DNA from 2 places in the Lentibacillus salinarum genome. Region 1 is predicted to be linked to the other one. Evidence: predicted binding sites of a transcription regulator. Region 1 holds the regulator's gene; the other holds the start of a gene.
The links. The regulator NrdR, encoded in region 1, represses ribonucleotide reductase genes. The targets are predictions, from matches to a motif close to AACACNATATATNGTGTT.
Positions count from the first base shown of each region.

Region 2: nrdD (anaerobic ribonucleoside-triphosphate reductase) is a predicted target of NrdR. The motif match lies at 2,558-2,575, and genes of this name have one in related genera.

Region 1 is NZ_JBHTNH010000024.1:52,881-57,323, reverse strand. Features, by position in the region: gene ACFQ4A_RS11135 (glyceraldehyde-3-phosphate dehydrogenase) at 1-744, shown strand, start outside; gene ACFQ4A_RS11130 (cytosolic protein) at 1,321-1,710, shown strand; gene nrdR (transcriptional regulator NrdR) at 1,741-2,211, shown strand; gene ACFQ4A_RS11120 (replication initiation and membrane attachment family protein) at 2,246-3,586, shown strand; gene dnaI (primosomal protein DnaI) at 3,592-4,443, shown strand, end outside.
Region 2 is NZ_JBHTNH010000006.1:52,315-56,757, forward strand. Features, by position in the region: gene ACFQ4A_RS05290 (4Fe-4S cluster-binding domain-containing protein) at 1-577, opposite strand, end outside; gene nrdD (anaerobic ribonucleoside-triphosphate reductase) at 574-2,517, opposite strand; gene ACFQ4A_RS05300 (nucleobase:cation symporter-2 family protein) at 2,828-4,120, opposite strand; gene ACFQ4A_RS05305 (xanthine phosphoribosyltransferase) at 4,117-4,443, opposite strand, start outside.

The DNA of each region.
Region 1 (4,443 bases):
GCAACAGGTAAATTCAAAACGAAAGAAGACGCCGGCCGCCATATCCAAGCAGGTGCTAAAAAGGTTGTCATTACAGCTCCCGGAAAGCAGGTCGACAAAACAATCGTTATGGGTGTAAATGAACAAACGTATAACCCGGAAGAAGATGAGGTCATTTCCAATGCTTCATGTACGACAAACTGTCTGGCACCGGTCGTCAAGGTACTGGATAATCACTTGACAATTATTAACGGCCTGATGACCACAGTGCACTCGTTCACCAACGACCAAAAGAATCTTGATAATCCGCATAAAGATTTGCGGCGTGCCCGTGGCTGCACACAATCGATCATTCCGACATCGACAGGCGCAGCGAAAGCGCTTGGTGAGGTGATGCCACAACTGGATGGAAAATTGCACGGCATGGCATTGCGGGTGCCGACACCGAATGTTTCGCTTGTTGACTTGGTCATTGACGTGGAAGAATCTGTTACAGCAAGCGAAATCAATGAACTTTTCCGAGATGCTTCGGAAAATGGCATGCATGGCATTATCAAATACAGCGATGAACCACTCGTATCGATTGATTATACAACAACAGAGTATTCTGCAATTATTGATGGGTTATCGACGATGGTGATGGATGACAGCAAGATTAAGATTTTGGCCTGGTATGATAATGAATGGGGTTATTCCAAACGGGTAGTGGATCTTACCCGCTATGTCGGAAATCATATCAACAACAGGCAGCCACAAGTTTCATGATGCCGATCATTATAAAAAAGATTGACCATTTTGACCTAAAAAATGCGTCAATCTTTTTTTGTTCCGTTAAAACTGAAAATCGTGTTACAATAAATAGACATATCATATATAATAGGTTTAAGAGGTTGTTCAAAAAGTCCGGTAAAAATGACACGTCGAATAGGGGACCTTCGACTAAATATCGATACGTCCTGTGTCGAACGTCGAAGTCACCACACACGCGAGAAGCTCGTTGGCTTGTTTCTCCGCTGCTCATGTATCTAAAGTCGCAGGGGACCTTCTGCTAAGACCGCCCACGTCAATAGCCAACTGCAGAAGTCACCACATCCTGTGGAAGCCCGCTCCTTGGAAAAGAAAACCACTTTTCCTGCGTGGGATGCGATTTCAGTGAAGCTTTTCTTGTGCTCGAAACGGCACCGCCTCGAACTTTCGACTCACAGGACGTGCTAGTGCAGGCGTTAGCGATTGTCGTCGCGAACTTAGCCTGCCGGTCCTTTTTATCCTCCTTTTTGAACACGCACTTTAAGAAGTTTGTTCGATAGTTTTTTTGATTTTCGCTGGGATGAGGTGCAGAAAATGTCATTTCGCCAAATAATTGCCAGGTATTTCAGTAATCACGCCGAGACCAATGAAATACATATGGATCCTTTATTGCAGACACACTACTATAAAATAACGGGTGAAAAAGGGATGGCGTTGCTGGAAAGCCTGTTTCAAAGCAATCCCAAATACCGTGTCAATGCCGTCTCCAACGAACGTGGTGAAATCAGTGCAACAATCATCAAAGGACGAAAGGCTTTCATTGTGGCGACGGTTATCATGGTGAGACCATACAGAACAGCGATCGATTTTTCGGTTACGACTGAGTCAGCCATGCCAATGGATTTTGGTTACAGTCATAAAGTGATTCAGCAATTGTATACATATGCCGATAAGGAATTGCCGTTGCTCGATAACAGAAACTGATGGCAGCATCAATGAATGGGGTTGGACAATATGCGATGTTCAAATTGCCAAAATAAAAGTACAAAAGTATTGGATTCACGTCCAATTGAAGAAGGGCACTCGATCCGCAGACGCCGGGAATGTGAACAGTGCGGCTTTCGGTTCACGACGTTTGAACGGATCGAAGAAGTACCATTAATTGTCGTCAAAAAAGATGGCACCAGACAGGAATACAGCCGTGAGAAGCTTATCCGCGGGTTAATCAAAGCCTGCGAAAAACGACCTGTTCCCCTCGAGAAAATCGAGGAAATCGCGATCGGTGTGGAGAAAGAACTGCGTAATACCGGGGTCTCAGAAGTGGATAGCAATGACATTGGTGAAATGGTGATGGAACGGCTTTCTGATGTTGATGAAGTCGCCTATGTCCGTTTTGCCTCTGTTTATCGCCAATTCAAAGATTTATCTGTGTTTCTTGACGAGCTGAAGGATTTGATTCAGTCTGATAAAGAACAATCCGATTAACACTTCAGTACATTGGATAAAGGAAAGGGTTAGCATGATGAATGACATCGGAAAGATCTTGCCAATTGAAGGTTACCGGGTTTTATTGAAAGGCAGCCTTCCGTTTGACTACTCGAAATCGTTAACACATCTGTATCAGCCGCTGATCGGAATCCAAGCCATTTCCTTATACCAGACCCTGATGAATGAACGTGACTTTCAACAGGACGCCACAGCCCAAACCCATCATACACTGATGAATTACATGAACCTGCCGCTTGATGCCATCTACCGGGCAAGACGTATGCTGGAAGGTGTCGGATTACTGAAAACTTTTCAGCAATCCGGTGAGCACAAAACGTATACGTATGTACTGCAAAGCCCGTTTGCACCGGTGGAATTTTTTGCTGACGATATGCTGACGCAACTACTCTATCACCATATCGGACAGGCAAAATTTGACATGTTGAAGGCGCATTTTCGATTACCGGCAACTGAAAAAGGTACGAACATTACGGCTTCGTTCAATGAGGTGTTCCAGACGTTTCAGCCGAACACAACCGGTTTGGATATCACGGATAATGATCAGGCGCCGGAAGAAGCCATCCCATCGATTGATTTTTCCTGGATGGAACAGATGCTCAAATCCCGCATGATTCCAGTCAAAAACGTACTGACGACTGCTAATAAACGACTTATGTCACAAATGATGACACTTTATGGTCTAGCTGAATTTGAAGTGGAAAAAGCGGTTCTATGGGCATTGACGGAAGAAAATATACTGGATTCCAAAGAATTTAAGGAAGCCTGCCATGATTTGTTTCAGACCTCACATCAAGAAGCAACGATCAAACTGATGGAAAGAAACGACATGCCAGCAACCGACACGGACGATCAATCGACGACAAAAGAAGAACAGCTCATGAAGAAAATGGAAAACATTTCGCCAAAACAACTACTTGAGGATTTGTCGAGCGGTGGTCAGGCATCCGGCCAGGATTTGAAAGTGATTCGTGATGTGATGACGACACAAGGGTTGCCATCACCGGTCATGAATATTCTTATCCACTATGTCCTGCTGCAATCGGATATGAAGCTGTCAAAAGCTTATATGGAGACGATTGCCAGTCACTGGTCACGTGCCAATTTGAAAACAGCTAGAGAAGCCATGGCATTTGCCAAAAAACAAAAGACACAGTATCAGCAGCGGCAAACGAAACGGAAAAACAACCGCAAACCAGCGGCGAAAGAAGTTGTACCTGATTGGTTCAAAGAACGGAAGAAACAAAAACCGGAACCACGGCGAAATAATCAGGACACACATCAGAATGACGCGGAATTTGCAGCGCTTCTTCGGGAATTCTCTAACGGACATAACAACCATTCGCAAGGGTGAAGCATATGAAGCCAGTACAATCCGAAATTAAAAAATGGATGAACCAGAACAAAAACTTCAAAGAGAATTACTTACAAATAAGGGAAGAAGTTCTAAACGATCCTGAAATTAGTGAATTTCTATCACTTCATCCGCAACTCTCGCAAAAAGAAATTGATAAAAACCTTATCAAGCTCCATGAATATAAAACACAATCCAAGCAGTGTGATCAGTGCCAGTGCTTTGATCAGTGTATTAATATGCTTCAAGGATACTCACCGATTCTGCGGGTAGAGAATAATGAGATACACCTTGTATATGAAAAATGTTATAACCGGATCAATGATGAGAAACAGAAAGAACAACAAAATCTAATTCAGAGCCTTTATATGCCGAAAGATATATTGAATGCAAGCATTAATCGTATTTCTGATGTTGACGGGCAGCAGCGAAAGCCGGTTGTACATGAAATGTTGAACTTCCTGAAGGAGGCCAAAACCAATTTCCCGAAAAAAGGAATTTATTTTTATGGTCCGTTTGGAGTTGGAAAGACCTATTTTCTTGGAGCACTTGCTAATGAACTGAAGCGGTTAAATATCGCCTCCATGCTTATCTATATGCCTGAATTTGTTAGGGAAATGAAAAGTTCCATAAAAGATGACTCCATCAATGAAAAAATCAATTATTTCAAAAAGACTGATGTTCTTATGCTTGATGATATTGGTGCTGAAACACAATCAGCATGGTTCAGAGATGAGATACTAGGGTCTATTTTACAATATCGCATGATGGAAAATCTGCCGGTATTTTTCACTTCCAATTACAGTATGGAACAGCTGGAGGAACAGTTGGCCACTACAAACCGGGGCGGCAGTGAA
Region 2 (4,443 bases), on a different contig from region 1:
TAATTTCCTCGAAAAACACATCAGCAAGAATTGGGTATTTTACGGTTCGAACTTGATCAATCGGCGAATTGTGCGCAATGACGGTATCGATGCTGTCGAGTAAATTATTAATGAGTTGTTGATTCGGTTTTATTCCCATCACATCTTGGAAAATGTCCTGATCTTCTACAGGATCCAATAAATGATAAGGAAGTTTCATATCAACGTGAATGCCATCAACCAGGTCCTGATCAATTAAATGTTTTATTTTCTTATTGTATACACCACAGGTTGCGATGACTATCCTTCCTGTAAATACGTTGCGTACCACTTGCAGCAGATCCGTAATTTCGTCTAACTTATCAATTAAAAATTCTCCGCCACTGAACATCACAGCATCAAATAAAAAGCCGCTCTTTTTCAGATATAGATACAAGTCTTCCTTTGTTTTATGTTCCCGAGGCGTCCTGGCAATTATTTCTTCATAGTTATGGCAGCCATAGCAATGCAGTAGACAACCTGATAATGAATGAATAAGCAATGTGGTATGTTCCGGCACATCTTGAAACGTGCGAATGAATCGGTTATAAAACTTCAATGTCCTACCACTTCTTCAACCGTTTCTTTTTTCATTCGTTTGCGCACATTCCAATCGTGACGACGAGCTTTGGACCAAAAATTGTATTTTCCTTTGTAATACCCTTTTTCATCTGTATTAATATTGTTTCGTGCAATCATTTTCAAATAGCCGATCACACGACTAAATGTGGCAATATCCTGTGAGCCGCATCTCGGGCAAGTGTGGATGTTTCTTGCATCTTCAGCGATGATTTTTTGACCACATTCCATACACGACGTAATGGTTGGTGTTAACGTTATATAATTAATTGGTTTTTCAAAGATTTTATCTAAATAGATAACCAATTTCTCAGCTGCTACCTTTGACTCCAAGAAGTGGTGCAAGACACTTCCCGATGTCGCATACCCTTGAAATTCGGCGCTGTTTTCCAATTGGTCTAGGAAATCTTCCTCAGAAAATGGTGTCATACATCCACTTGTTAAGTATGGATTTTCGCCTTCACCTTGTGTGAAAATGGCTCGATTATGTGCTTCAGCCCATTTTTTATCATGTCGGGCCAGTTTAATCGCGGCATTTTCAGCAGGTGCATACTCAATACCGCAAGCTACTTTGTCACGCACAATAAACGCATTAACAATATTTGTCATATGCTGCATTAATTCATGAGCAATTAACTGTCCCTTTTCGTCTTTAATACCATCTTGATAACCTATGTTAATGAGACCTTCGTTCACCCCAGTAATCGCAAAGACATTAAAGTAATTTTTTAAATTGTTATTGTAGGCAAAAAATGTTGGGTAAAGATCTCTGTTTTGTTCCAGCCAGTTCCGCTTGGCCATATGTGCTTCTTGCATAATCTCCATATATTCACGCATTTTGTCTTTAACCAAGTCTATATCATGGCCAAATTCCAATAGTAATCGATTTGCATTTAAGTTTAATACTTGTACAGCACCAGTCGAGCCGGTAGAAGAACCAAATACACCACCGCCGGCTTTGGACAGTGTTTCTAAGTTAATCTGCAACCGGCAGCAAAGACTGCGGCTTACTTCGGGATCCTTCGCCTGAATGGCGGGATTCAACACTTTATAATATGGATCTTCAAATGGTTTGGTTTTAAAGTTTTCAAAGTAGACCCCACCCCAATGATACATCTTATCCAATAATTCAAGAAAAAGCGGGTTATGATAATTGAAGTCATCATCAATTTGAATCGTCATTAATGGGAATGTAAATGGGATGCCGTCGCTTCCCGTGCCTTCACTCATTACATTAATGATCGCTTGATTTATACGGTCAAAATATTCAGACGGAATCTCTGAATACTTAATTGGCAGACCTTCCCCGCCAATGACAATATATTCATCTTTAATTTCTTCTGAAGGTTTGCCAAACTCCAATGTAATATTCGAAAAACTGCTTTGCGCACCGGAACGTAGCGGCATGTTTAATTCCCAAATTAAGCTTTGAAAGAGTTGCTTTAAATCGTCATCTGAATAATATGAACCAAATTTATCTTCGTTGTACAAATAGGATGCAGCAATGGTAGAAAGCTGTGCAAGCATTACCGCACCGGAAACTTGCTGAGAAATTAGTGTAACGACATTACTGAAATGTCTAACAAGAATAGACAAGCGTTTTGTTGGCCTCGATTTGATCATGTTTTTAGCAAGTGATGGTATTCCTATCATGGCAATGTCACGGCAGCTAATTGATACACAATATGGCGCCAACTGTTTATCATGAACATAGATAACACCTTCGTCATATAATTCCTTGATTCGGTTTGGAAGAATATGACGAAACAAAAAATCCTGCTCAGCATGATTGTTTAAGTTATGACGCAGAAGAGGTAAGGAATAAACAAAATTGCTGTTTTCGTGTTTTAAATAATCCGCTTTCTTGTCATCCGCATGGGATGTGAACGTTTCAATAATGTCTTCTGAGCTTTGAAACATAAAATATCTCTCCTTTGTTTTGTTCGTTCGCTTTGAATATAACACAATATATAGTGTTTTAAAGTGATTTAAATCACTATATATAGAATTTGGCAAAAAGCAAAGATACCAGTGTATTATGGATAAAAAATCCCGTACCACTCATCATGGTGATACGGAATTTTCAGCGTTTGTTCCAATTAAAAGCATTTGTCATCTTGCCAATGTAAGTATTTTAAAGAGCCAGGTTGATCTAAACAGGACGAGCATTACTATTTTTATATCATAATCCACTAATCAAAACAATCCCAAAACTGGTCCCCTAAACTGATCAGGCACTTTCCTGATGCACAATGGTTGTCCGGGTTTTCGCTTTTACCGGTGTCATATTGAATACAATATTCAGGACAATGGCCGTCACACTGCCTGCTACAATCCCGTTACTTGTCAGAATTTGAATACTTGACGGGAAGTTGTGGAACAACTCCGGAACCACTGTTACGCCCATGCCCATGCCGACTGAACAGGCAACAATCATCGCATTTCCTGGGGAGTCAGATATCACAACACTCAACATTTTTATTCCCTGGGCAATAACCATTCCGAACATGGCGACCATCGCACCGCCCAGAACAGCCGTCGGAATAATGGTTGTCACGGCTGCTATCTTGGGAATCAGTCCAAGTAAGACGAGCATCAAACCGGTGATTATAATGACCCTTAGTGATTTGACACCTGTCATCTGCATCAACCCGACATTCTGCGAAAAAGCTGTATACGGAAAGGCATTGAAAATCCCGCCGAGCAAAATAGCTAAACCTTCCGCACGATAACCATTGGAAAGATCCGCTTCCTTCAAGTCTTTTTCCGTCATATCCCCCAGCGCAAAATAAACACCCGTCGACTCGACCAGGGACACCATCGCCACTAGAATCATCGTCAAAATAGCAGACCATTCAAACGTCGGCATGCCAAAATAGAATGGCTGAACGACGTGGAAATATGACGCGTCGCCAACTGCCGAAAAATCAACGCTCCCCATCAACATCGCTGCAACAGTCCCGGCTGTCAAACCAAGTAGTATTGCAATCGATCGGGTAAAGCCTTTTGTGAAACGATACAACAAAATAATGCACACTAGCGTCCCGAATGCCAACGCGAGATTGTTGATCGAACCGAAATCACTGGCGCCTTCTCCCCCGCCCATATTGTTGATGGCCGTGGGGATCAGTGTGATACCGATAATCGTCACAACTGTCCCCGTCACAATCGGTGGAAAAAAACGAACCAATTTGCCGAAGAAGCGGCTGATGAAGAAAACGACGACACCCGAAACGATAATTGCACCATAAATGGCTGTTATCCCAAACTCACCACCAATCGCGATCATTGGCCCCACTGCCGTGAACGTACAGCCAAGCACAACGGGAAGGCCAATCCCGAAAAACCGGTTACGGACCACTTGCAAAATCGTCGCAACCCCGCACATCAAAATATCAATGGCCACTAGATACGTTAACTGGTCGGATGTTAAGCTAAGTGCCTCCCCCACAATGAGCGGCACTAAAATCGCACCGGCATACATCGCCAACAAATGCTGAAAACTTAAAGCAGCTGTTTTCATGATCGTATCGCCTCCTTCGATTGAAATGTAACGTGACCATCAGCCAGTGACGCAATCGTTGCCAATGACTCGACACGAATGCCGCGTTCGCGCAGCATCTTTCCACCTTCCTGAAACCCTTTTTCAATTACAACGCCAATTCCTTCCAGCGTTGCACCAGCCTGTTCAACCAGATCAATCATTCCTAGGGCCGCCTGACCGTTCGCCAAAATATCATCAATAATCAGCACAACATCATCACTGTCTACATAGTCTTTTGAAATCGATATGTCATTCGCTTCTTTTTTAGTGTAGGAATAAACTTCTGTTGAATAAAGATGCTC